One region of the Pseudomonas lurida genome, then DNA from elsewhere that is predicted to be linked to it. Evidence: predicted binding sites of a transcription regulator. Region 1 holds the regulator's gene; each other region holds the start of a gene.

The links. The regulator sigma-54, encoded in region 1, starts transcription at its own class of promoters, with help from an activator protein. The targets are predictions, from matches to a motif close to ANTGGCATNNANNTTGCTNT.
Region 2: a site for sigma-54 is predicted at 5,277-5,296, ahead of glnK (P-II family nitrogen regulator). Genes of this name have one in related genera too.
Region 3: a site for sigma-54 is predicted at 1,621-1,640, ahead of ATH90_RS21530 (circularly permuted type 2 ATP-grasp protein). Genes of this name have one in related genera too.

The regions. Positions count from the first base shown of each region.
Region 1 is NZ_PDJB01000001.1:1,038,045-1,045,870, reverse strand. It holds gene ATH90_RS04690 (KpsF/GutQ family sugar-phosphate isomerase) at 1-363, shown strand, start outside; gene ATH90_RS04685 (KdsC family phosphatase) at 364-888, shown strand; gene lptC (LPS export ABC transporter periplasmic protein LptC) at 897-1,469, shown strand; gene lptA (lipopolysaccharide transport periplasmic protein LptA) at 1,456-1,989, shown strand; gene lptB (LPS export ABC transporter ATP-binding protein) at 1,989-2,714, shown strand; gene ATH90_RS04665 (RNA polymerase factor sigma-54) at 2,900-4,393, shown strand; gene hpf (ribosome hibernation-promoting factor, HPF/YfiA family) at 4,469-4,774, shown strand; gene ptsN (PTS IIA-like nitrogen regulatory protein PtsN) at 4,785-5,249, shown strand; gene rapZ (RNase adapter RapZ) at 5,252-6,109, shown strand; gene ATH90_RS04645 (HPr family phosphocarrier protein) at 6,126-6,398, shown strand; gene ATH90_RS04640 (ZIP family metal transporter) at 6,496-7,389, opposite strand; gene ATH90_RS04635 (superoxide dismutase) at 7,423-7,826, opposite strand, start outside.
Region 2 is NZ_PDJB01000001.1:6,067,939-6,075,764, forward strand. It holds gene ATH90_RS27795 (DUF484 family protein) at 1-567, shown strand, start outside; gene xerC (tyrosine recombinase XerC) at 570-1,469, shown strand; gene ATH90_RS27805 (HAD family hydrolase) at 1,466-2,161, shown strand; gene sutA (transcriptional regulator SutA) at 2,291-2,617, opposite strand; gene ATH90_RS27815 (secondary thiamine-phosphate synthase enzyme YjbQ) at 2,721-3,146, opposite strand; gene ATH90_RS27820 (ammonium transporter) at 3,358-4,695, opposite strand; gene glnK (P-II family nitrogen regulator) at 4,730-5,068, opposite strand; gene ATH90_RS27830 (accessory factor UbiK family protein) at 5,491-5,751, shown strand; gene ATH90_RS27835 (MFS transporter) at 5,769-7,049, shown strand; gene ATH90_RS27840 (YifB family Mg chelatase-like AAA ATPase) at 7,144-7,826, shown strand, end outside.
Region 3 is NZ_PDJB01000001.1:4,756,609-4,764,434, reverse strand. It holds gene ATH90_RS21545 (START domain-containing protein) at 1-362, shown strand, start outside; gene ATH90_RS21540 (hypothetical protein) at 466-702, shown strand; gene ATH90_RS21535 (ribonuclease E inhibitor RraB) at 916-1,257, shown strand; gene ATH90_RS21530 (circularly permuted type 2 ATP-grasp protein) at 1,673-3,082, shown strand; gene ATH90_RS21525 (alpha-E domain-containing protein) at 3,087-4,037, shown strand; gene ATH90_RS21520 (transglutaminase family protein) at 4,034-4,837, shown strand; gene ATH90_RS21515 (c-type cytochrome) at 4,903-5,709, opposite strand; gene ATH90_RS21510 (acetyl-CoA C-acetyltransferase) at 6,357-7,562, shown strand; gene ATH90_RS21505 (3-hydroxyacyl-CoA dehydrogenase NAD-binding domain-containing protein) at 7,579-7,826, shown strand, end outside.

The DNA.
Region 1 (7,826 bases):
ATGCACTCGGGCGATGAATTGCCCCACGTCCAACGCGGCACCTTGCTGAAGGACGCGTTGATGGAGATGACCCGCAAGGGCCTGGGCATGACCGTGATCCTGGAAGCCGACGGCCGTCTGGCCGGGGTCTTCACCGACGGCGACCTGCGCCGCACCCTGGACCGCACCATCGATATCCATACCGCGACCATTGACGCGGTGATGACACCTCACGGCAAGACCGCGCGCCCTGAAATGCTGGCAGCCGAAGCCTTGAAGATCATGGAAGACCACAAGATCGGCGCACTGGTGGTGGTCGATGGCGACGACCACCCGATTGGCGCCCTGAACATGCACGACTTGCTGCGTGCGGGAGTGATGTAAATGACCAGCGACCTGCTGCAACGCGGCAAGCACATCAAACTGGCGATTTTCGACGTTGACGGCGTGCTGACCGATGGCCGCCTGTACTTCCTCGAAGACGGCAGTGAATTCAAGACGTTCAACACCCTCGATGGCCAGGGCATCAAGATGCTGATGGCGTCGGGCGTGCAAACGGCGATTATCAGCGGCCGAAAAACGCCGGTAGTGGAACGCCGCGCACAAAACCTGGGGATTCCTCACCTGTATCAGGGCCGCGAGGATAAACTGGTGGTTCTGGACGAGCTTCTTGGCCAACTCAACCTAAGCTATGAGCAGGTCGCCTACTTGGGCGATGACCTGCCAGACCTGCCGGTGATCCGCCGAGTGGGCCTGGGCATGGCCGTCGCCAATGCGGCAGCCTTTGTTCGCGAGCACGCCCATGGCATTACCACCGCCCGCGGCGGTGAAGGTGCCGCCCGCGAGTTCTGCGAGCTGATCCTGCGTGCCCAGGGTAGCCTTGAAGCGGCCCACGCCGCCTACTTATAGAGCGTTTTATGCTGAGCAAAAAGATTCGCAACTTCCTGCTATTCGGGGTCATCGCCGCGCTGTTCCTGGCGGTGGGCTACTGGAATATCAGCCCGGAGCGCTTTCTCGACCAGCCTGCTGCGCAGGTTGACGAGAGCGCTATCGACTATTACGCCACCAATGCCAAGAGCGTGCAGTTCCTGCCAGATGGCAAGGTGCAGTACGAAATGACTTCGGACAAGGTTGAGCATGTCAAGGCCAGCGAAGTCACCCTGCTGACCAACCCGGACATGAATATCTACCGGGGTACCGAGTTTCCATGGCACGTCACCAGCAAGCGTGGCGAGGTCAACCCGGACGGTACCGAGGTGGAACTGATCGACTCGGTGCGCGTTGCGCGTACCGACGATAAAAAGCGTGAGACCGTGATTACCACCAGTCGAATGACCGTATTCCCGCAGAAGCAATATGCGCAGACCGAGCAAGACGTTAGAATCGACGGCGCTGGCGGTGTATCGACTGGCAAGGGAATGAAAGCGTATTTGAAAGAAAGCAGGATACACCTGCTATCGAACGTAAGAGGACAGTATGAGGCTCGTTAAAACTCTCCCTATTTTGCTCGGTCTGGGCGCAGCACTGGGAAGCGTGAGCGCCTGGGCTCTGCCGAACGATAGCCAGCAACCGATCCACATCTCGGCTGACGACGCGCAGCTCGATGACAAGCAAGGCGTCGCCACCTACACCGGCGGCGTGATCATCACCCAGGGTTCGATGAAGATCACCGGCAACACGGTGACACTGACGCGCACCCAATCGGGCGATATCGACGTGGTGACGTCGGTAGGCAACCTGGCTTACTTCGAACAGAAGCAGTCTGCTACCGATACCGGCCCCATGAAGGGCTACGGCAAGACCATCCAGTACCACGCCCAGCAGAACCGCATTGTCCTGATCGACCAGGCGAAGGTACTCAGCCCCGATGGCAACTCTACGGAAGGTGAGAAAATCACCTATGACACCGTGAAACAGGTTGCCAACGCCGGCCGCGCGACTGGCAGCAAGCTCAGCGCGCCGCGCCCACGCATCGATATGGTTATCCAGCCGAAGAAGAAGGCCGAGTAATGGCAACCCTGAAAGCCCAGCATCTGGCCAAGGCCTATAAAAGCCGTCAGGTCGTGCGCGACGTCAGCCTGTCGATCGACAGCGGCCAGATCGTCGGCTTGCTCGGCCCCAACGGCGCCGGCAAGACCACCTGTTTCTACATGATCGTCGGCCTGGTCCAGGCGGATCAGGGCCGCGTACTGATCGACGATCTGGACGTGAGCCACCAGCCGATGCACGGCCGCGCCCGCGCCGGTATCGGCTATCTCCCGCAGGAGGCGTCCATCTTCCGCAAACTGTCGGTCGCCGATAACATCATGGCCATCCTCGAGACCCGCAAGGAGCTCGACCGAGACGGCCGCCGCAAGGAGCTGGAAAGCCTGCTGCAGGAGTTTCACATCAACCATATCCGCGACAACCTCGGCATGAGCCTGTCCGGTGGTGAGCGTCGCCGTGTGGAAATCGCCCGCGCCCTGGCCACTGCGCCCAAGTTCATCCTGCTGGACGAACCGTTTGCCGGCGTCGACCCGATCTCGGTGGGCGACATCAAGCAGATCATCCATCACCTCAAGGCCAAGGGCATTGGCGTGCTGATCACTGACCACAACGTCCGTGAGACCCTCGATATCTGCGAGACCGCTTATATCGTCAACGATGGCCAGCTAATCGCCGAAGGTGATTCCGCCACGATCCTGGCCAACGAACTGGTCAAGGAAGTGTACCTGGGTCACGAGTTCCGCCTGTAAACACCGTGGTGTCACGGCCGTTCGCCAAGGTGCGCGGGAGTCAATGAAAACCTCCGGATTTTTATTGTTACCGCGCTCTAGGCAAAGCCCCCGACATCAGGCATATAATTTGCTTATGTTTGGCGCTCACGCGCCCTGTCGTGGATGGCGCATTGCGCCGGCGAATAAGGTGTTAAGCCCCTGCCATGAAACCATCGCTAGTCCTGAGAATGGGCCAGCAGCTGACGATGACACCGCAGCTGCAACAGGCCATCCGCCTGCTCCAATTGTCGACCCTGGACCTGCAACAGGAAATCCAGGAGGCCCTGGAGTCCAATCCGATGCTCGAACGCCAGGAAGAAGGCGACGACTTCGATAACGCAGACCCGCTGGCCGATAACATCGAGCAAAAACCCAATTCCGACGTGCAGGAACCCTCCTACCAGGAATCCGCCCCTACGGTGGACAACCTCGAGGAAGGCGAATGGAACGAACGCATCCCCAACGAGCTTCCGGTCGACACCGCCTGGGAAGACGTCTACCAGACCAGCGCCAGCAGCCTGCCCAGCAGTGACGATGACGAGTGGGACTTCACCACCCGCACCTCCGCCGGCGAGAGCTTGCAGAGCCACCTGCTGTGGCAACTGAACCTTGCGCCGATGTCGGACACCGATCGCCTGATCGCCGTGACCCTGATCGACTGCATCAATAACCAGGGTTATCTAGACGAGACGCTTGAAGAGATTCTTGAAGCCTTCGACCCTGAACTGGATATCGAGCTGGACGAGATCGAAGCCGTCCTGCACCGCATCCAGCAGTTCGAACCTGCCGGTATCGGCGCGCGCTCCCTCAGCGAATGCCTGCTGCTGCAATTGCGCCAACTGCCAGCCAAGACCCCTTGGCTCGCCGAGGCCCAGCGCCTGGTCACCGATTACATCGACCTGTTGGGCAGCCGCGACTACAGCCAGTTGATGCGCCGCATGAAGCTCAAGGAAGACGACCTGCGCCAGGTCATCGAGCTGGTGCAGAGCCTCAACCCGCGTCCCGGCTCACAAATCGAGTCCAGCGAAGCCGAATACGTGGTTCCGGATGTGATCGTACGCAAGGACAACGAGCGCTGGCTGGTAGAGCTGAACCAGGAATCGGTGCCGCGCCTGCGGGTCAACCCGCAATACGCCGGCTTTGTGCGTCGCGCCGACACCAGCGCCGATAACACCTTCATGCGCAACCAATTGCAGGAAGCCCGCTGGTTCATCAAGAGCCTGCAAAGCCGCAACGAAACCCTGATGAAAGTGGCCACCCAGATCGTCGAGCACCAGCGCGGCTTCCTGGAGTACGGCGACGAAGCGATGAAGCCGCTGGTACTGCATGACATCGCCGAAGCGGTAGGCATGCATGAGTCGACCATTTCGCGGGTGACCACGCAGAAATTCATGCATACCCCACGGGGCATTTATGAACTGAAATACTTTTTCTCCAGCCATGTCAGCACCTCAGAAGGCGGTGAATGCTCGTCCACGGCGATCCGCGCGATCATCAAAAAACTGGTTGCCGCGGAAAATCAGAAAAAGCCATTGAGTGACAGTAAGATCGCTGGTTTACTGGAGGCACAAGGCATTCAGGTCGCCCGTCGAACCGTCGCCAAGTACCGCGAGTCCCTCGGGATCGCGCCTTCCAGCGAGCGTAAGCGTTTGATGTGACGGGCGGGCCACAGCGTTCCAGTGGCAGGTATTCCTACCTGCCGCTTTATGCACTGGCAACGAAGGAGAAGCTGTATGCAAGTCAACATCAGTGGACACCATGTAGAAGTCACCCCTCCACTACGCGACTATGTCGAGCTGAAGCTGAGGAAGCTTGAGGGACATTTCGACAAGATCACCAACGTGCAGGTCATCATGAAGGTCGACAAGCTTCAGCAGAAAATTGAAGCGACCCTCCAGATACCCGGTGGTGAAGTGGTCGCCAATGCCGAACATGAAGACATGTATGCATCAATCGACTTGCTCACAGACAAGCTTGACCGCCAACTTAAAAAGCATAAGGAAAAGAATCTGAGCCTGCTTCAGGGCACAGGTCGTTAACTCTCCCCCCATGATCCGACTTGAAACCATCCTGACCCCCGGCCGTTCCCTCGTGAACGCGCCGGGCGGCAGCAAGAAGAAAGCCCTTGAGCAAATTGCCAACCTGATCAGCCGCGAAGTGCCTGAACTGGAAATGCAAGATGTCTACGAGGCTCTGATTGCCCGTGAAAAACTCGGTTCCACCGGTTTTGGCAACGGCATCGCCATTCCCCACTGCCGCCTCAAAGGCTGCGAGACCCCAGTCAGCGCCCTGCTTCACCTGGACGCTCCCATCGATTTCGACGCTATCGACGGTGCCCCGGTCGACCTGCTGTTTGTACTGCTGGTCCCGCAGGCTGCCACCGATGCGCACCTGGAACTGCTTCGGCAGATCGCCAGCATGCTCGACCGCAAGGAAGTACGCGACAAACTGCGCAGTGCCAACAGCAACGAGGCGCTGTACCAGGTTGTCCTGGATGAACAGAACGGGCAGTAATCATGCGTTTGATCATCGTCAGCGGCCGCTCCGGCTCGGGTAAAAGCACCGCCCTCAACGTTCTTGAGGACAGCGGTTTCTATTGCATTGATAACCTGCCCGCCGGCCTGCTGCCGGAATTGGCGGAACGCGCGTTGATCCACACTGAACTGGCGCAACCCCTGGTCGCCGTATCGATTGATGCCCGCAACTTGCCCAGCCACCTTGAGCGATTCCCGCAATTGCTAGAGGAAGTGCGGGCCAAGCACATCCATTGCGACGTGCTGTACCTGGATGCCGACGAGGAGACGCTGCTCAAGCGTTTCTCCGAAACCCGCCGGCGCCACCCCCTCAGCAGCCCTCACCGCTCCCTGGCCGAAGCCATCGAGGACGAGACCACGCTGCTGGGGCCGATCATTGACCTCGCCGACCTCAAGATCAACACCACCAGCCTCAACCTGTATCAATTGCGCGACGCCATCAAGCTGCGCCTGCTGAACCAGCCGGAGCCAGGCACGGCGTTTCTCGTGGAGTCGTTTGGCTTCAAGCGGGGCATGCCGGTCGATGCCGACCTGGTGTTTGACGTGCGCTGCCTGCCCAACCCGTATTGGAAGCCGGAACTGCGCGATCAGTCCGGGCTGGATCAGCCCGTGGCCGATTACCTGGCTGCGCAACCGGATGTCGAGGAAATGTTCCAGGACATTTCCAGCTACTTGCTCAAATGGTTGCCACGCTTTGCTGCAAGCAACCGGGCCTATGTGACCATTGCCATCGGCTGCACCGGCGGTCACCACCGCTCCGTCTACCTGACCGAGCGCCTGGGCCAGGTGCTGCAACAAACCCTCAAGAATGTCCAGGTCCGCCACCGCGACCTTAGCTGAAAGGAACACCTCCGCGATGCCCGCTCTGGAAATTGAAATCATCAACAAGTTGGGCTTGCACGCCCGGGCATCTGCCAAATTCGTTGGCGTTGCCGGGCAGTTCCCTTGCCAGATCCGCGCCGGGCGCACACCAGAATCGATGGTCGACGGCAAAAGCATCATGGCCATGATGATGCTGGCCGCCGGCAAGGGCACCAAGATTCACTTGAAGACCGAAGGTGAGCAAGAGCAGGAAGCGATGGATGCCCTGGTGGCGTTGATCAACAACTACTTCGACGAAGGTGAATAACCCCCTTTAGGAGCCCGGCTCGCCGGCAGTGGCGTCGCCAAGTCCGCAAGTCTCGGGATTGAACGCCGGCGAGCCGACTCCTACAAGGGAGCGGCTGTTACCCCAGGGCCGTGTCCATCACCATCATTAAGCAGAACCCGATGCACAACCCCAGGCTGGCGAGCTTTTCGTGACCATTGCGCCGCGATTCGGGGATGACCTCGTGGGTCACCACTAAAAGCATCGCGCCCGCCGCCAGGGCCAGCCCCAGAGGCAAGAACACCTCGGCCAGGCTGACCAACCAGGCACAAAGCACAGCAAACACGGGCTCGACCAGACCTGATGCCGCTCCGATCAGGAACGCCTTGATTCGCGACATCCCCGCCCCGGCCAATACCAAGGCAATCACCAAGCCTTCGGGCACGTCTTGCAAGGCAATGCCCATCGCTAGGCTGTCGGCATCCGGCATACCGCCGCCGGCCGAGACACCCACCGCCATGCCTTCAGGGATGTTGTGGGCGATAATGGCAAACACGAACAGCCAGATGCGTGGCGGAATCACCGGTTTGTCCGGGGTGCCCACCAGCATTTCCGGGCTCGCGCCGGAGACCTTGCGGTCAACCAGATACAGTCCGAACGCCCCCAGCATAATGCCAAAGCTGATCAGGCCACTGGCGCCCCAGGGCGAAAGCCCCAGGCCTTCAGCCGCGGCAATGCCCGGGACGATCAGCGAAAACGCCGTCGCCGCCAGCATCACCCCGGCACCAAAGCCCAGCAATGTATCGCTCAATGCCACCGGCATGCGGCGGATCACCAGCACAGGCACCGCACCGAGCGCCGTGCCAAGCGCGCAGATAGAGCCACCCTGTAGGGCGCGCAGAATGCGCGGTTCAAGGTTCAGCCAGGCCAGCCCGTGGGCCACCAGCAATGCAGTACCTGCCAATAGCAGCAACGAACCAAGCGCATAACGAAACATTCGCCCGCTGCTGATCGCCAGTGTTTCAGTACCCATAGTCGGCCTTAGATCTTGTTATGAAGGTGATTGTCAGGCCACAGCGGCCTGATAGCGGGCGGCGACTTCTGGCCAGTTAATGACACTGTAGAAGGCATTGATGTATTCCGGGCGGCGGTTCTGGTACAGCAAGTAGTAGGCGTGCTCCCACACGTCGAGGCCGAGGATCGGCGTGTTGCCGTTCATCAGTGGGCTGTCCTGGTTGCCACTGCTTTCCACTACCAAGGTCTTTTGCGGGGTGACACTCAGCCACGCCCAGCCGCTGCCAAAGCGCGTCAACGCGGCTTTGGTGAAGGCCTCCTTGAAACTGTCGAAGCCGCCCAACTGCTCGTCGATGGCCTTGCCCAGCACGCCCTCGGGCTTCCCGCCGCCTTTGGGCGACATCACCGCCCAGAACAGCGAGTGGTTGGCATGCCCGCCGCCCTGGTTGATCACCG
Region 2 (7,826 bases), 5.0 Mb from region 1:
GATACCGTATCGCTGGTGGAGCGGCAGATGAAAATCCTGCGCGAGCGCAATATCGAAATGCGCCACAAGCTTTCGCACCTGATGGACGTCGCCCGCGACAATGATCGCCTGTTCGACAAGACCCGCCGCCTGATCCTGACCCTGATGGACGCGACCAGCCTGGAAGAAACGGTGATCGCCGTGGAAGACAGCCTGCGCCAGGACTTCCAGGTGCCGTTCGTGAGCCTGATCCTGTTCAGTGACAACCCGATGCCGGTGGGCCGCTGGGTCAGTGGTAGCGACGCCCAAACCGCCATCGGCGGGCTGCTGTCCGAAGGCAAGACCATCAGCGGCACGTTGCGTGAGCATGAGCTGGACTTCCTGTTTGGTGCCGAGCAGCGCAAACAGATCGGCTCCACCGCCGTGGTCGCCCTCAGCCATCAAGGCCTGCACGGCGTGTTGGCGATCGCCAGCCGCGATCCTCAGCACTACAAGAGTTCAGTCGGCACCCTGTTCTTGACCTACATCGCCGAAGTGCTGGGCCGCGTCCTGCCGCGCTTCACCACCGCCCTGCGCGCGGTGCGCTAGCCATGGAACGGCAACTGGACGCTTACTGCGCTCACCTGCGCAACGAGCGCCAGGTGTCGCCCCACACGCTGGAAGCCTACCGGCGGGACCTGAACAAGGTCCTGGCGTATTGCGAGAAACAACGGATCAGCAGCTGGAAGGCCCTGGATATCCAGAGCCTGCGCAGCCTGATCGCACGGCTGCACCAGGCAGGGCAATCCTCGCGCAGCCTGTCGCGCCTGCTCTCGGCGGTTCGCGGGCTCTATCACTACCTGAACCGTGAAGGCCTGTGCGATCACGACCCGGCCAACGGCCTGTCGCCGCCCAAGGGTGAGCGACGCCTGCCCAAGACCCTGGACACCGACCGTGCCTTGCAATTGCTGGATGGCGCCGTCGAGGACGACTTCCTGGCCCATCGCGACCAGGCGATCCTGGAGCTGTTCTACTCATCAGGGTTGCGTTTGTCGGAGCTGACCGGCCTGAACCTCGATCAACTGGACCTGGCGGACGGCCTGGTGCAGGTACTCGGCAAGGGCAGCAAGACCCGCGTCCTGCCGGTGGGCCGCAAAGCGCGCGAAGCCCTGCAGTTATGGCTACCGCTGCGCCTGCTGACCAACCCGGCCGATGACGCGGTGTTTGTCAGCCAGCAAGGCCGACGCCTGGGGCCCCGGGCGATTCAGGTGCGGGTGAAAGCCGCCGGCGAGCGCGAGCTGGGGCAGAACCTGCATCCCCACATGCTGCGGCACTCTTTTGCCAGCCATATGCTGGAGTCGTCCCAGGACCTGCGCGCGGTTCAAGAGCTGCTCGGCCACTCCGACATCAAGACCACACAGATCTACACCCACCTGGACTTCCAACACCTGGCAACGGTGTACGACAGCGCCCATCCACGGGCCAAACGCATCAAGGGCGGCGACTCATGAGTATCAAGCTGATCACCTTCGACCTGGACGACACGCTCTGGGACAACGTACCCGTCATCATCAACGCCGAAGCGTCGATGCGCGAATGGCTGGCCACCCATGCAACCAAGGTAGGCGATCTGCCCTTGGAGCATTTCGCCAGCCTGCGTCAGCAAGTGCTGCAACGGCATCCCGAGCTCAAACACCGCATCAGCATCCTGCGCCACCGGGTGTTGATGCAGGCGTTTGAAGAAGCCGGTTACCCACAGCCGCAAGCCACGCAAATGGCGGATGTGTGTTTCGAGGCGTTCATCCATGCACGTCACCAGCTCACGATATTCCCGGAAGCCGAGCCGATGCTGCGAGCCCTGCGCCAGCACTTTTTGCTGGGGGTGATCACCAACGGCAATGCCGATGTGCAGCGCGTAGGCCTGGCGGATTACTTTCACTTTGCCTTGCGCGCTGAAGATATCGGCATCGCCAAGCCGGATGCGCGGTTGTTTCAGGAGGCGTTGCAGCGTGGTGGCGTGGATGCCAGTGCGGCGGTGCATATTGGCGATCATCCCGGGGATGACATCGCCGGGGCGCAGCAGGCGGGGCTGCGGGCAGTGTGGTTCAACCCGACGGGCAAGGTGTGGGAAGGGCACAAACGCCCGGATGCAGAGATCCGTAGCCTGAACGAGTTGCCGCCCTTGCTGCAGAGCTGGCAGTGACGCCGAAGATCAAAATAAGTGGGATCAAGCCCGCTCCCACGTTGATATGGGGTGAAGCTTGAGAATTTGTTTCAGGCATGAAAAAGCCCGCAGCGACGGCGGGCTTTTCCTACAAGCAGGTGACTGACCTCAGATAGGTCGGCTGCCGTACTTGTTGTCCGGCTTCTTCGGTGGGTCTGCGACCACATTAGCCTCGACTTCCTGCACTTTGCCGCCTTTAGCGAGGAACTCTTCCATCGCACGGGCCAGGGCATCACGCTCTTTGTTCTTGGCCTCAACGCTCGGCAATTCATCTACCGACACAGCCGCCTTGGCTTTGCCCTTGGCAGCCGGAACCGGTGCATCATCGCCACCGTCGTCGTCAGCAACGTCTTCCGCCGCCGCTTCAAGACCTTCTTCGGTGTCGTCTTCGTCACCTACTTCCAGTTCGTCGTTTTCCAGATCATCGTCGCTCATGTTCTACCTCATGACTTGCGAAAAGCAGATTAGTTATAGCCCAGCTTCACCCTCTGTCGACGGTTGCCGGAAAAAAATCAACATCCACTGGATAACCAGTGGCTTATGCCCCATCACCGTGCAAGGTGGCGAGGACTTTACGAGCACCGCCATGATCACGGTGCTCGCCCAGATAAACACCTTGCCAGGTCCCCATCGCCAAGCGGCCGGCCTTCACCGGCAAACTCAGCTGGCAGCCCAGGAGACTGGCCTTGAAGTGCGCCGGCAGGTCATCCGGACCTTCGTCGTTATGTTCGAACCCTGCGCGGCCTTGCGGCACCAGCGAGTTGAAATAACGCTCGAAGTCACGGCGAACCGCCGGGTCGGCATTCTCGTTGACGGTCAACGAGGCCGAGGTGTGCTGCAGCCACAAATGCAACAGGCCCACGCGACAGGCCTTCAATTCAGGCAAGCCGGCCAGCAACTCCTCGGTCACCAGGTGAAAGCCCCGGGGCTTGGCCCGCAGGGTAATCAGGGTCTGTTGCCACATAGAGTTCTCCGCCCATCGGCGCGCATTCTAGCGCGCTCTGGGAAAAAACAAAGTGCCGAATACGCCTACATGCCTGTAAGACATTGGCAGGCGGAAAAGTGCCAGGTGCGTCCCATTACAAACTGAGCGCAAAAACCGACACAGCTTGTTATGACTGACAAACGCCAGGCAAAAAAATGCCCGGCAAGCCGGGCATCTTTTTTTCGCGTACTTACAAGTTGTAGCCGCGCTCGTTGTGTTGCGCCAGGTCGAGGCCGACGGCCTCTTCTTCTTCGGTCACCCGCAGGCCCATGACCGCATCCAGCACCTTGAGGATGATGAAGGTCACGATAGCCGTGTAGATCACAGTAAAGCCGACGCCCTTGGCCTGGATCCAGACTTGTGCCGCCACGTCAGTCACGGTGCCGAAGCCGCCCAGTGCAGGGGCTGCGAACACACCGGTGAGGATCGCACCGACAATACCGCCGATACCGTGCACGCCGAACGCGTCCAGGGAGTCGTCGTAGCCCAGCTTGCGCTTGAGGCTGGTGGCGCAGAAGAAGCAGATCACACCGGCAACCAGGCCGATCACCAGGGCGCCCATTGGGCCCACGGTGCCAGCGGCTGGGGTGATGGCTACCAGGCCGGCTACCACACCCGAGGCGATGCCCAGTGCGCTTGGCTTACCATGGGTGATCCACTCGGCGAACATCCAGCCCAGCGCCGCCGCAGCGGTAGCGATCTGAGTGACCAGCATCGCCATGCCGGCAGTGCCGTTGGCCGCAGCAGCGGAACCGGCGTTGAAGCCGAACCAACCCACCCACAGCATGGCGGCGCCGATCAGGGTGTAACCCAGGTTGTGCGGTGCCATCGGGGTAGTCGGGAAGCCTTTGCGCTTGCCGAGCACGATGCACGCCACCAGGCCAGCCACACCGGCGTTGATGTGCACCACGGTGCCGCCAGCGAAGTCCAGCACGCCCCAGTCCCACAGCAGGCCACCGTTGCCGCTCCAGACCATGTGCGCGATCGGCGCATAGACCAAGGTGAACCAGATGGCCATGAAGATCAGCATCGCAGAGAACTTCATACGCTCAGCGAAGGCACCGACGATCAGCGCCGGGGTGATGATGGCGAAGGTCATCTGGAAGGTGATGAACACCGCTTCCGGGAACAACGCTGCCGGCCCGGTGATGCTGGCCGGGGTAACGCCCGCCAGGAACGCCTTGCCCATGCCGCCGAAGAAGGAGTTGAAGTTGACGACACCCTGCTCCATCCCGGTCGTATCGAACGCGATGCTGTAGCCATAGATGACCCACAACACGCTGATCAGGCCAGTAATGGCGAAGCACTGCATCATCACGGAAAGAATGTTTTTGGAGCGCACCATGCCGCCGTAGAACAGCGCCAGGCCTGGAATGGTCATGAACAGCACCAACGCAGTGGATGTGAGCATCCATGCGGTGTCGCCGGAATTGAGGACTGGAGCAGCCACTTCGTCTGCCGCCATGGCCAGGCTTGGCATTACGATGGACAACAGGGCTCCGAGCCCTGCGAATTTACGCAGAGTCATATTGTTTTCTCCTGGGGCGTTGGGGTTTGGCGGCTTAGATTGCGTCGGTATCGGTTTCGCCGGTACGGATGCGAATAGCCTGTTCCAGATTGACCACGAAGATCTTGCCGTCACCGATCTTGCCGGTGTTGGCGGCCTTGGTTATCGCCTCGATAACCCGGTCAAGATCCTTGTCGTCAATGGCGACATCAATCTTCACCTTCGGCAGGAAATCGACCACGTATTCCGCGCCACGATACAGCTCGGTGTGACCCTTCTGCCGACCGAAGCCTTTGACCTCAGTAACGGTAATGCCCTGCACGCCGATCTCGGACAACGACTCGCGTACATCGTCCAACTTGAACGGCTTGATGATGGCAGTGACTAGCTTCATGAAAACTCTCTCCCGAATTGGTGGACTTGCCCCAGGAAAACAAACCCGTCTCAAGTCTAAGCGCAGTGCCTGGCTTTGTAACGCGTCGTCGCCTCGGCATTTGCCTTTGCGACGCCAGCGAACCACTGGTGACGAAACCTGTACCCCTGATCCGTCGGCGCACTGCATTCGTCACAGCGACTGCATCAGTGCATGGGTCATGATCGTCTAAGCAGAAACCTTGCCAGCTCCGTAAAAATCACTGAAATCAGTCCTTTGCCCACTTATCCCCACCTACGGGGCTTTCAGGTGGCATCAATGCGCACAAAAACAGTGCGCGCCCGCCCGACCCGCTGCGCGAAAACCGTGCGCACAAGGACATGAAAAGGACTATAGACGCTGCGTGATACACTGCCGGCCAACAGTTTTCCGGAATATTCCCCATGCTTGCGCCCAAAGACCTCCTCGACGCCCTGAGCGGCCATGCCTCACGCCTGTTCAGCGGTGACGCGCCCCTGCCCCGCAATGAAATCGAAAGCCAATTCAAGGCATTGCTGCAAAGTGGTTTCAGCAAGCTCGACCTGGTAAGCCGGGAAGAATTCGACAGCCAGATGGTCGTGCTGGCCCGCACACGTGCACGGCTGGAAAGCCTCGAAGCAAAAGTCGCTGAGCTCGAAGCGCGGTTGAACCCGCCGACCGAATAACCGACATCAAGCGGTCCGTGGGGTACTTGCCGGACCTTGACCGGCGCCTGCTGAAAATACAGTTCAGCTTTTTGCTGGTGGTGCTCGGTGGCCGCTGCAACCAGCTGGCCGTAGCCTGGTGGACCTTGCAGCAAACCGGTTCTGCGCTCGCCTTCGCCAACATGATCGCCTGCGCCATCGCGGCGCAGGTGCTGGCCCGCCCCCTGCTAGGCTGGCTGGGTGACAAGTACAACAAGGTTCTGATCCTCAGGGTGGCCTCCCTCACCAGTCTGGTGACCACGCTGTTGATGGTTGTCCTGTCCGCTACGCAACTGTTCAACCCATGGAGCGTTGGCGCCCTGATGCTGCTCAGCAGTGCCGTCGCGGGCGTACGCGACCCGCTGCAATCCTCGATTATTCCGTTGTTTGCACGCGACGATCAGGTCTCACTGGCCGTTCGCACCAAAAGCATGCTCTCGTCCATATCCAATTTGCTCGGACCGATCCTGGCCAGCGCCTTGATTTTCAGCTTCGGCACCACGCTGGCGTTGACCATCGACTTCTTCGCGATGCTTGGCGCAGCAATGTTGATTGCATCGATTCCACTTCACCTCGGTGCCAGCGCCCCAGGTGAACATGCTCCGTCAGCCACCGGCTTGCGCATGATGTACTCGGGATTCAAGGCCGTTTACGGCGTCAAGGTCGAGTTCTACCTTGCCCTCGTGGCGATGCTCGTCAACTTTGCCCTGTTTCCGTTCTTTACCATCCTGCTGCCCCTCTACGTCAAAACGATCATCCACTACCCGGTCACCTACCTCGGCCTGCTGGACGCCTGTTTCGGCCTGGGCATCCTGGCAGGCAGCTACAAAATCACCGGCTGGCTGACCGAACGCGTGCCCCGCGACTTCTGTGTCGCGGCGGGCTTTGCACTGTTGGGGGGCAATATGTGGCTGGCCGGCACGCTCTCATCAATGGTTGCCGTACCGCTGGCGTTTTTCTGCGGTGGGGTAGGCCTGATGCTGATCAACATTCCGACCTCTGCCGTCAGGTTGCTTGCCACCCCCAAGCAGCATCGCAATCGAATCTTCGCCACCGTGTCATTCCTGTCGGCCGCCGCCAGCCCGCTCGGCAGTTTCGCCATGAGTGGGCTGATTACACAGCTCGGCGTCGCACTCACCATGACGTCCCTGGGTGCAATGGTGCTGGGGTTGTCGTTGCTGGTGTTCCTGATCCCGGACTTCCGCGCATTCATGCGTGCACCCGACACGCAACTCAACGGTGCCTACCTGGATAAGTACCCCGACGCCTTTGCACGTTGATACGTCCTGTAAAAGTCTGAACCGTTGCGCCTGCAATCCCTCGACTACCTTTAAAAAACCGCAGGAAGCGGCGTCCATTTTTCAAGGAACGAGCATGTCCCTCGCCATCGTCCACAGCCGCGCCCAGATCGGCGTCGAAGCCCCCGCTGTCACTGTTGAAGTGCACATGGCCAATGGTCTGCCGTCCCTGACGCTGGTGGGGTTGCCAGAAACAGCGGTCAAGGAAAGCAAGGACCGCGTGCGCAGCGCCATTCTGAACTGCGCCCTGCAATACCCCGCCCGCCGCATCACCCTCAACCTTGCGCCCGCCGACCTGCCCAAGGACGGCGGGCGTTTTGACCTGGCGATTGCCCTGGGAATCCTGGCCGCCAGTGCGCAGGTACCGGCGCTGATGCTCGATGACGTGGAGTGCCTTGGGGAGCTGGCATTGTCCGGCGAAGTCCGTGCGGTCAAGGGCGTGCTGCCGGCGGCACTGGCGGCGCGCAAGGCCGGGCGCACCGTCATCGTGCCGCGGGCGAATGCCGAGGAGGCGTGCCTGGCGTCGGGGCTGAAGGTGATCGCGGTGGATCACTTGCTGCAGGTGGTGGCGCACCTCAATGGTCAGGTGCCAATTGAGCCTTACAAATCCGACGGCTTGCTGTACTTGAACAAACCGTACCCGGACCTGAGTGAAGTCCAGGGCCAACTGACGGCCAAGCGTGCGCTACTGATCGCGGCGGCCGGTGCGCATAACCTGCTGCTCAGTGGCCCGCCCGGCACCGGCAAGACGTTACTCGC
Region 3 (7,826 bases), 3.7 Mb from region 1:
CCCAGAAGCTGGTCGACAAGAAAGGTGACGAGAGCTGGACCTACACCCAGTTCAAAGCGCCGTTCCCCGTGACGGACCGCGATTCCTACTTGCATATCACCACCACCAAGGCGGCTGACGGCACGCTGACTCGTAAGCTCGAAGGCGTCCCGACCTACAAGCCTGAAGAAAAAGGCTACGTACGGGTTGCCCAGGTCGATGGCTTCTGGAAACTCGTGCCAAAAGGCGACAACCAGACCGAAGTCACTTACCAGGTGCACACCGAGCCAGGTGGCAGCGTACCGTCGTGGCTGGCCAATAAGTTTGTGGTGGACGCGCCGTTCAACACCTTGAAAGCCTTGAAAGAACACGCTGAAAAATAAGCGCAATTGATCCGGTGCCTCCTGACGCGAGTGGAACGTTTGGCGAACCCTCAAGGTCCAGATAGTGGTAAGCCCACACACGGGTTTTATCGAGGAGGCACCGATGCAAAAGTGGCAGATTACCTTCGTTGATGATCACGGCGTTCAGTCGGTCGAGCAGTTCACTTGCGACCAGAAGCCCAGCCTCGAAGATGCGGCACACATGATTCGCAACAAACTGGTGCCCGTCGCCGCTGAGTTGGACCTCAATGACCTGGAGGGCCGCAAGCCCGAGCCTACGGTCAAGATCCTCAAGGACCAGAACAGTATCCAGATCCTCGACATCTCCCCCGCTGCCTGAACATTCCCTGTACGCACCTAAGGCGCCTCTGGTGGAGGTGATAGCTTCGCGCTACTCTGCAACTGAGATCAGCGAATGAATCGCTAAGGTCTGGTCTTGTCAGCTACATGCTTGTTTTCCAGCGGTGATGTTTTTGCCGTAGTCCCCACGCCAGTAAGGCGTGGGCTTCGGGAAGCACGGAAAGTCTATCCATCAATTCGAGGAGCACTTTTCATGAGCACAGCCTATCAAGAAGACATCAGCACCAACGTTCTGCGCCGCATGAAAGAAGGCGGTTTCGACTTCTCGCGTTTTCACCCCATCGAGTTCTACGCCATTTTCCCGGATGAGGAACGGGCGCGCAGGGCTGCGGGTGAGTTTCGTGGGGAATCCCTGAATGCTCAGGTCAGTGCGCGCGACGATGGCGCTTGGTACCTGGAATTGAGCAAAATCATGTTCGCCACCTACGACGGCATAGGAGACTTCGAGCAAGACTTTGAGGCGGTGGTCGAGCCGCTGGGCGGAATCATCGAAGGATGGGGCGTCAAGCAGGAGGTGCGTGGGTTACCCATGTAGCGGCATTTTATGAGCAACACAGCGTATCGGCTGACCTTTTGGGTCGGCCGATTTTGTTTGTGGGGTGGGAAAACTATCCGGAACTTGTGCGCTCTTTTTTCGCACCAAAAAAAAGGCCACCCAAGAGGGTGGCTTAAAGGGAAGAGCGGTTCGCTGAAGCTGTAGGACGCGTCCTGTTCAGCAGATGGAACCGATTATCCGCATGCTTGGCCGGGCAGTGAAATCAACTCTGACTATGCTGTTGATAGTCAAAGCCTGCATTGCGATGAAGCGTGCGGCCATGCGCCGGGCATTCTGCGCACCAGGACGGTGCAAATGGATTCTGGTGGTAATTCAACTCACTGATTTCTAAGTGTTTATGCCGCTGGCACGGGCCTTGCGACGGTTCCTTCGCCCGGGTGACAAGGAGTTCGGCATGATCCGCACTTATTACGATGAAATGTACGACGGGGCAGGGCAGGTCCGGCCTCACTACCGCGAGTTCGCGCGCTGGCTGGCCGAAACGCCTGCTGAGCTACTGGCTCAACGCCGGCGCGAAGCCGATTTGCTGTTTCACCGCGCCGGGATCACCTTCACGCTTTACGGCGACGAGCAGGGCACCGAGCGCCTGATTCCCTTCGACACCATCCCGCGCAGCATCCCTGCCAGCGAATGGCGGATTGTCGAGCGTGGCTGTATCCAACGGGTCAAGGCGCTGAATATGTTTCTCGCCGACCTGTATCACGAACAACGCATCATCAAGGCAGGGATCATTCCCGCTGAGCAGGTACTGGCCAACGAACAATACCAACTGGCCATGCAGGGCCTGGACTTGCACCGCGACCTGTATTCGCACATCTCCGGCGTCGACCTCGTGCGCGATGGCGACGGCACGTATTACGTGCTCGAAGACAACCTGCGTACGCCCAGCGGCGTCAGCTATATGCTGGAAGACCGCAAGATGATGATGCGGCTGTTCCCCGAGCTGTTCGCCGCCCAGCGCATCGCGCCCATTGATCACTACCCCAACCTGCTGCTGGACACCCTGAAAAGCTCCAGCCCCCTGGACAACCCGAGCGTGGTCGTGCTGACGCCAGGACGCTTCAACAGCGCGTTCTTCGAACATGCCTTCCTGGCCCGCGAAATGGGCGTGGAGCTGGTGGAGGGCGCGGACCTGTTCGTGCGCGATGACCGTGTCTTCATGCGCACCACCGACGGCCCCAAGGCCGTGGACGTTATCTACCGTCGCCTTGATGACGCATTCCTCGACCCATTGGCCTTCAATCCCGATTCCATGCTTGGTGTACCCGGCCTGCTTGCGGCCTATCGCTCCGGCAATGTGGTGCTGGCCAATGCCATCGGCACCGGAGTGGCGGATGACAAGTCGGTGTACCCCTTCGTCACCGAGATGATCCGTTTTTACCTGGATGAAGAACCGATCCTCAAGAACGTTCCGACCTTCCAATGCCGCAAGCCTGACGAACTTTCCCACGTATTGGCTAACCTGCCCGACCTGGTCGTCAAGGAAACCCAAGGCTCCGGCGGCTACGGCATGCTGGTCGGCCCCGCGTCGACAGCGGCAGAGATCGAGGCCTTCCGGGCGCGTATCAAAGCCAAGCCCCACGCCTATATCGCCCAGCCCACGTTGTGTTTATCCACTTGCCCGACCTTTGTCGAAAACGGCATTGCGCCACGCCATATCGACCTGCGCCCGTTCGTGTTGTCCGGCAAGGAAACCCGTGTAGTCCCTGGCGGCTTGACCCGCGTGGCGTTGCGCGAAGGCTCGCTGGTGGTCAACTCGTCCCAGGGCGGTGGCACCAAAGACACTTGGGTGGTGGAGGACTGATGCCATGCTGAGTAGAACTGCCTCGGATCTTTACTGGATGTCGCGCTACCTGGAACGTGCGGAAAACCTCGCGCGCATGCTCGATGTCAGCTATTCGCTGTCGCTGATGCCCCAGGACGGGCGCGGCGATGGCTTGCATGAACTGGCCATGCCGCTGTTGATCACCGGTACCCTGGACGATTACCACGAACGTCACGGCCAATTGCACGCCGAACGCCTGCTGCACTTCTTTGCCCTGGATGCGGCCAACCCGGCCAGTATCTACAGCTGTCTCGGCGCGGCGCGGGCCAGTGCCCATGCGGTGCGTGGGCGGATTACCGCCGACATGTGGGAAAACATCAACGCGACCTGGCTGGATATTCGTGACATCGCCCAGCAGGGCCTGAGCCGCTATGGCATGAGCCGGTTCTGCGAGTGGGTAAAGGAGCGTTCCCATCTGTTTCGCGGTGCCACCTACGGCACCATCATGCGTAACGACGCCTTCCGGTTTATTCGCCTGGGTACCTTTATCGAACGTGCCGACAACACGCTGCGCCTGCTGGACGCCCGCTATGAAATGGCCGGCGATCGCGCCGAGGCGGTCACCGATGGCACGGCCCACGCCTACTATCAGTGGAGCGCCTTGCTGCGCGCGTTGTCATCGTTCGAGGCCTACACCGAGATTTATCGCGATGCCCCCGGCGCGCGACAAGTCGCCGAGTTGTTGCTGTTGCGCGCCGATGTGCCGCGCTCGTTGCGTGCCTGCAGCGAAGAGATCGACCAGATCCTCGCCAGCCTGCCTGGCATCAACGGCCGCCCCGCCCAGCGCCTGGCCGCCGAGATGGATGCGCGCCTGCGCTTTACCGCCATCGATGAAATCCTCGAGGAAGGCCTGCACGCCTGGCTGACCGACTTTATCCCCTTGGTCCGCCAGTTGGGCGACGCCATTTACAGTTCCTACCTGGAGGCGGCATGAGACTCTCCATCAGCCACGAAACCACCTACCACTACGAAGACCAAGTACGCGCCAGCATCCAGTACCTGCGCCTGACGCCCCACGACAGTGAGCGCCAGCACGTGCTGAGTTGGCAGCTCGACCTGCCGCGTCCGGTGCGCGCCCAGGTGGACCCGTTCGGCAATATCCTGCATGTGCTGACCCTGGACGAACCCCATGACGCCATCATCATCGGCGCACGTGGCCAAGTGGACATCGACGAATTGCGCGAGGCTGAACACGAGAGTCAATCGGCGTTCCCGTTCCTGCGCTGCACCCGCCTGACCGAGCCCGATGACGCCCTGCGCGGCTTTGCCGCGCAGCATTGTCATCAACGTCGCGACCGCACGGCGTTGATCGACCTGATGCATGCGCTTAACCAGACGATGGTCTACACACCCGGCGCAACCGAAGTTGACACCTGCGCTGCCCAGGCCTTCGCTGGCCGTGCAGGCGTGTGCCAGGACCACACCCACGCGTTCCTGGCCTGCGCACGCAGCCTCGGCATCCCTGCGCGGTATGTGTCGGGCTATTTGTACTCGGAGGACAGCACGCACCTGGCCAGCCACGCCTGGGCCGAAGCCTGGCTGGATGACGCCTGGTACAGCTTTGACGTGACCAACCAGTTGGCCCGTCCGGAGCGGCACTTGAAACTGGCGGTGGGGCTGGATTACCTCGATGCGTGCCCGGTACGTGGCATGCGCCGGGGCGGCGGGCATGAGCAAATGCATGCCAAGGTATTCGTGGCGCCGACACCGGTGATCTCCGTCCAACAGCAATAGTTCGGACCACCACCGATCGGCTGTAGGGGCCGACAAACCGGCTCCTACAGGAGGCATCGCCAGGTTCAGGGATGTTGCTTGCGCCCCGCCATATGCTTCAAATACCCCACCAACAAATCCATCTCATTGTCCGGCAACACACTGGCGGCGAACGCGGGCATCTTCGCCTGTGGCCAATGCCGCAAGCTCTGCGGATCACGGATATAGCGCTTGAGGAAATCACCGCCGAAATACTCGGTGGGGTTGTAGGGGATATTCAGGTCGGGCCCCACTTGCGCATCACCGGCGCCATTGAGACGGTGACACGCCAGGCAGTTTTTCTGGAACAGCGCAAAGCCCTGGTTGACCGGGTCATTGGACGCTAGTTTCGGGTCCGGCAACAGCGCCGGAAAGCGCTCCGCTACCGTCTTCAATTGCTTGATGCCGGAGATCTGGAACGGCCACTGCTCCGGGCTGATATGCCCGGCTTGCGGGTTGGTCCACACCAGGTAGAACGGGCCTGCACTCGGCTTGCCATCTGCCAGTGCGGGCCATGGCTGGGCCGGATCTTCCACCGCCAGCCAGGCGCGTGCGCCGTGGTTTTCCAACAGCGGCGCAGCCGTGAGTTCGGCGGCGAACCCATCGAGGGCAACGGCCTGCAGGTGGCTCTCAGGGTTCACGCCCGATAGCAGCACCGCCAGCGGCACTGCGCGATAAGTCATGGTGCGCTTGTAGGACACGTCATCAATGATCTGCACCGTTTGCGCCTGCGGGTGCTTGAGCAAATCGGCGGTCTGCCAGGTTCTGGTGGTGTGGTCGAGCTCGACGGTCAATTGCGCCGCCGAAGCGGGAAGGCCGATCAGCAAGGCGAGGAGGGCGAGGATGGATTTCAAGACGAAGGCCCGGATCAAAGTGGCGATTAGGCTCACGATACCGGAAATCGGCGCGTAAAAAGACAGCCCCTGCAGGACCGCTATGCGCAATGTCCCGGCAGGTGCTGCCAAAGGCTGCAAGCCCGGTGCTGTGATTGCACGGAATAGGGGCGTGGCGTGGTCACCCAATAACCTTGGTCAAGTTGGGCAAGATCAGAATCAGTGTGGTGGCGAACAGAATGAGTCCCGCCTGACGTACTTTCGAATGCTTGAACATGGCTGACTGCCTTTTGTTGTTATTCCTGAGCGTCAATACGAGCCGGTTTTTATTTCAGTATGGCCAGATTACGTGTCGCTTTTCTTACAGCTGCTCCAGCAAAACCCGGCAGCAACGTCTTACTGATTCAACCTTAGAGCCCTCGTTCTTCGCGGCTTAGAATCATTTCATATCAGCTAATCAGCATTTGAGCTTAAAAAGGCATGAGGCAGATAGCCATATTGGCGCCAATGCCTTGGCTAGACAGCTAAAACGATTAATCAAGCATTTACCTCAAGAGGCTACCGTTCGTCCGAGCGAGGGGGTCAAAAGCAATGAGCGCATCCGTCATTGAAACCGTGTCAATCGGGCCTAAGGTAGAGGCACACATGCACAGCGGTTCGAGGACGTCATGACCCAAGCTTTGATCTTTGATGCGATACGTACGCCCCGTGGCAAAGGTAAGGCAGACGGCGCCTTGCACAGTGTCAAACCGGTGAACCTGGTAGCCGGCCTGCTCACCGCCCTGGCCCGGCGTAGCGACCTCGACACCCTCCAGGTGGACGACATCGTGCTCGGCTGCGTAACCCCGGTGGGCGACCAGGGTGCCGACATCGCCAAGACCGCCGCACTGGTGGCGGACTGGGACATCAGCGTCGCTGGTGTACAGATCAATCGCTTTTGCGCCTCTGGACTGGAAGCGGTCAACCTGGGCGCGATGAAAGTGCGCTCCGGTTTCGAAGACCTGGTGGTGGTCGGTGGCGTCGAGTCCATGTCCCGCGTGCCCATGGGCACCGACGGTGGCGCTTGGGTGCTCGACCCACAGACCAATATGCACAGCCACTTCACACCACAGGGCATTGGTGCAGACCTGATCGCCACCCTGGAAGGTTTCACCCGCGAGGACGTCGACGCCTTTGCCCTGCATTCACAGCAGAAAGCGGCCAGGGCCCGCGCGGACGGTTCCTTCAACAAGTCGCTGATTGCGGTGCAGGACCAGAACGGCATCGTGCTGCTGGACCATGACGAGTTCATTCGCGGCGACTCCACCCTGGAAGGCCTTGGCAAGCTCAAGCCCAGCTTCGAGATGATGGGGCAGATGGGCTTCGATGCCACCGCGCTGCGGGTCTACAGCCATGTGGAGCGCATCAATCACGTGCACACGCCTGGCAACAGCTCCGGCATTGTCGATGGCGCTGCGCTGATGTTGATCGGCTCCGAGGCCAAGGGCCGCGAGCTGGGGTTGCAACCGCGCGCACGCATTGTCGCCACGGCGGTCACCAGCACTGACCCGACCATCATGCTCACCGGGCCCGCGCCTGCCACGCGCAAGGCCCTGGTCAAGGCCGGCTTGCGCGTCGAAGACATCGACCTGTTCGAGGTCAACGAAGCATTTGCCTCGGTGGTGCTCAAGTTCATCAAGGACATGGGCATCGACGCGGGGCGCGTCAACGTGAATGGCGGCGCTATCGCCATGGGCCACCCGCTGGGTGCCACCGGCTGCGCGATCCTCGGCACGCTGCTCGACGAACTGGAAGTGCGCCAGCAGCGCTACGGCCTGGCCACCTTGTGTGTCGGCAGTGGCATGGGCATCGCCACCATTATCGAACGCCTCTGAGCCCAAGGAATTTGTCATGACCCAAGCCATTCGTTACGAAAAAGGCCAGGACGGTATCGTCGTGCTGACCCTCGACATGCCCGGCCAGAGCGCCAACACCATGAACGGCGTGTACCGCGAGGCCATGGCGGCCACGGTGGAGCGCCTGGAGGCGGAAAAAGACAGCCTTGCCGGGGTGGTGATCACCTCGGCCAAGAAGACGTTTTTTGCCGGTGGCGACCTCAATGAACTGATCAAGGTCGACAAGGCCCACGCCAACGAATT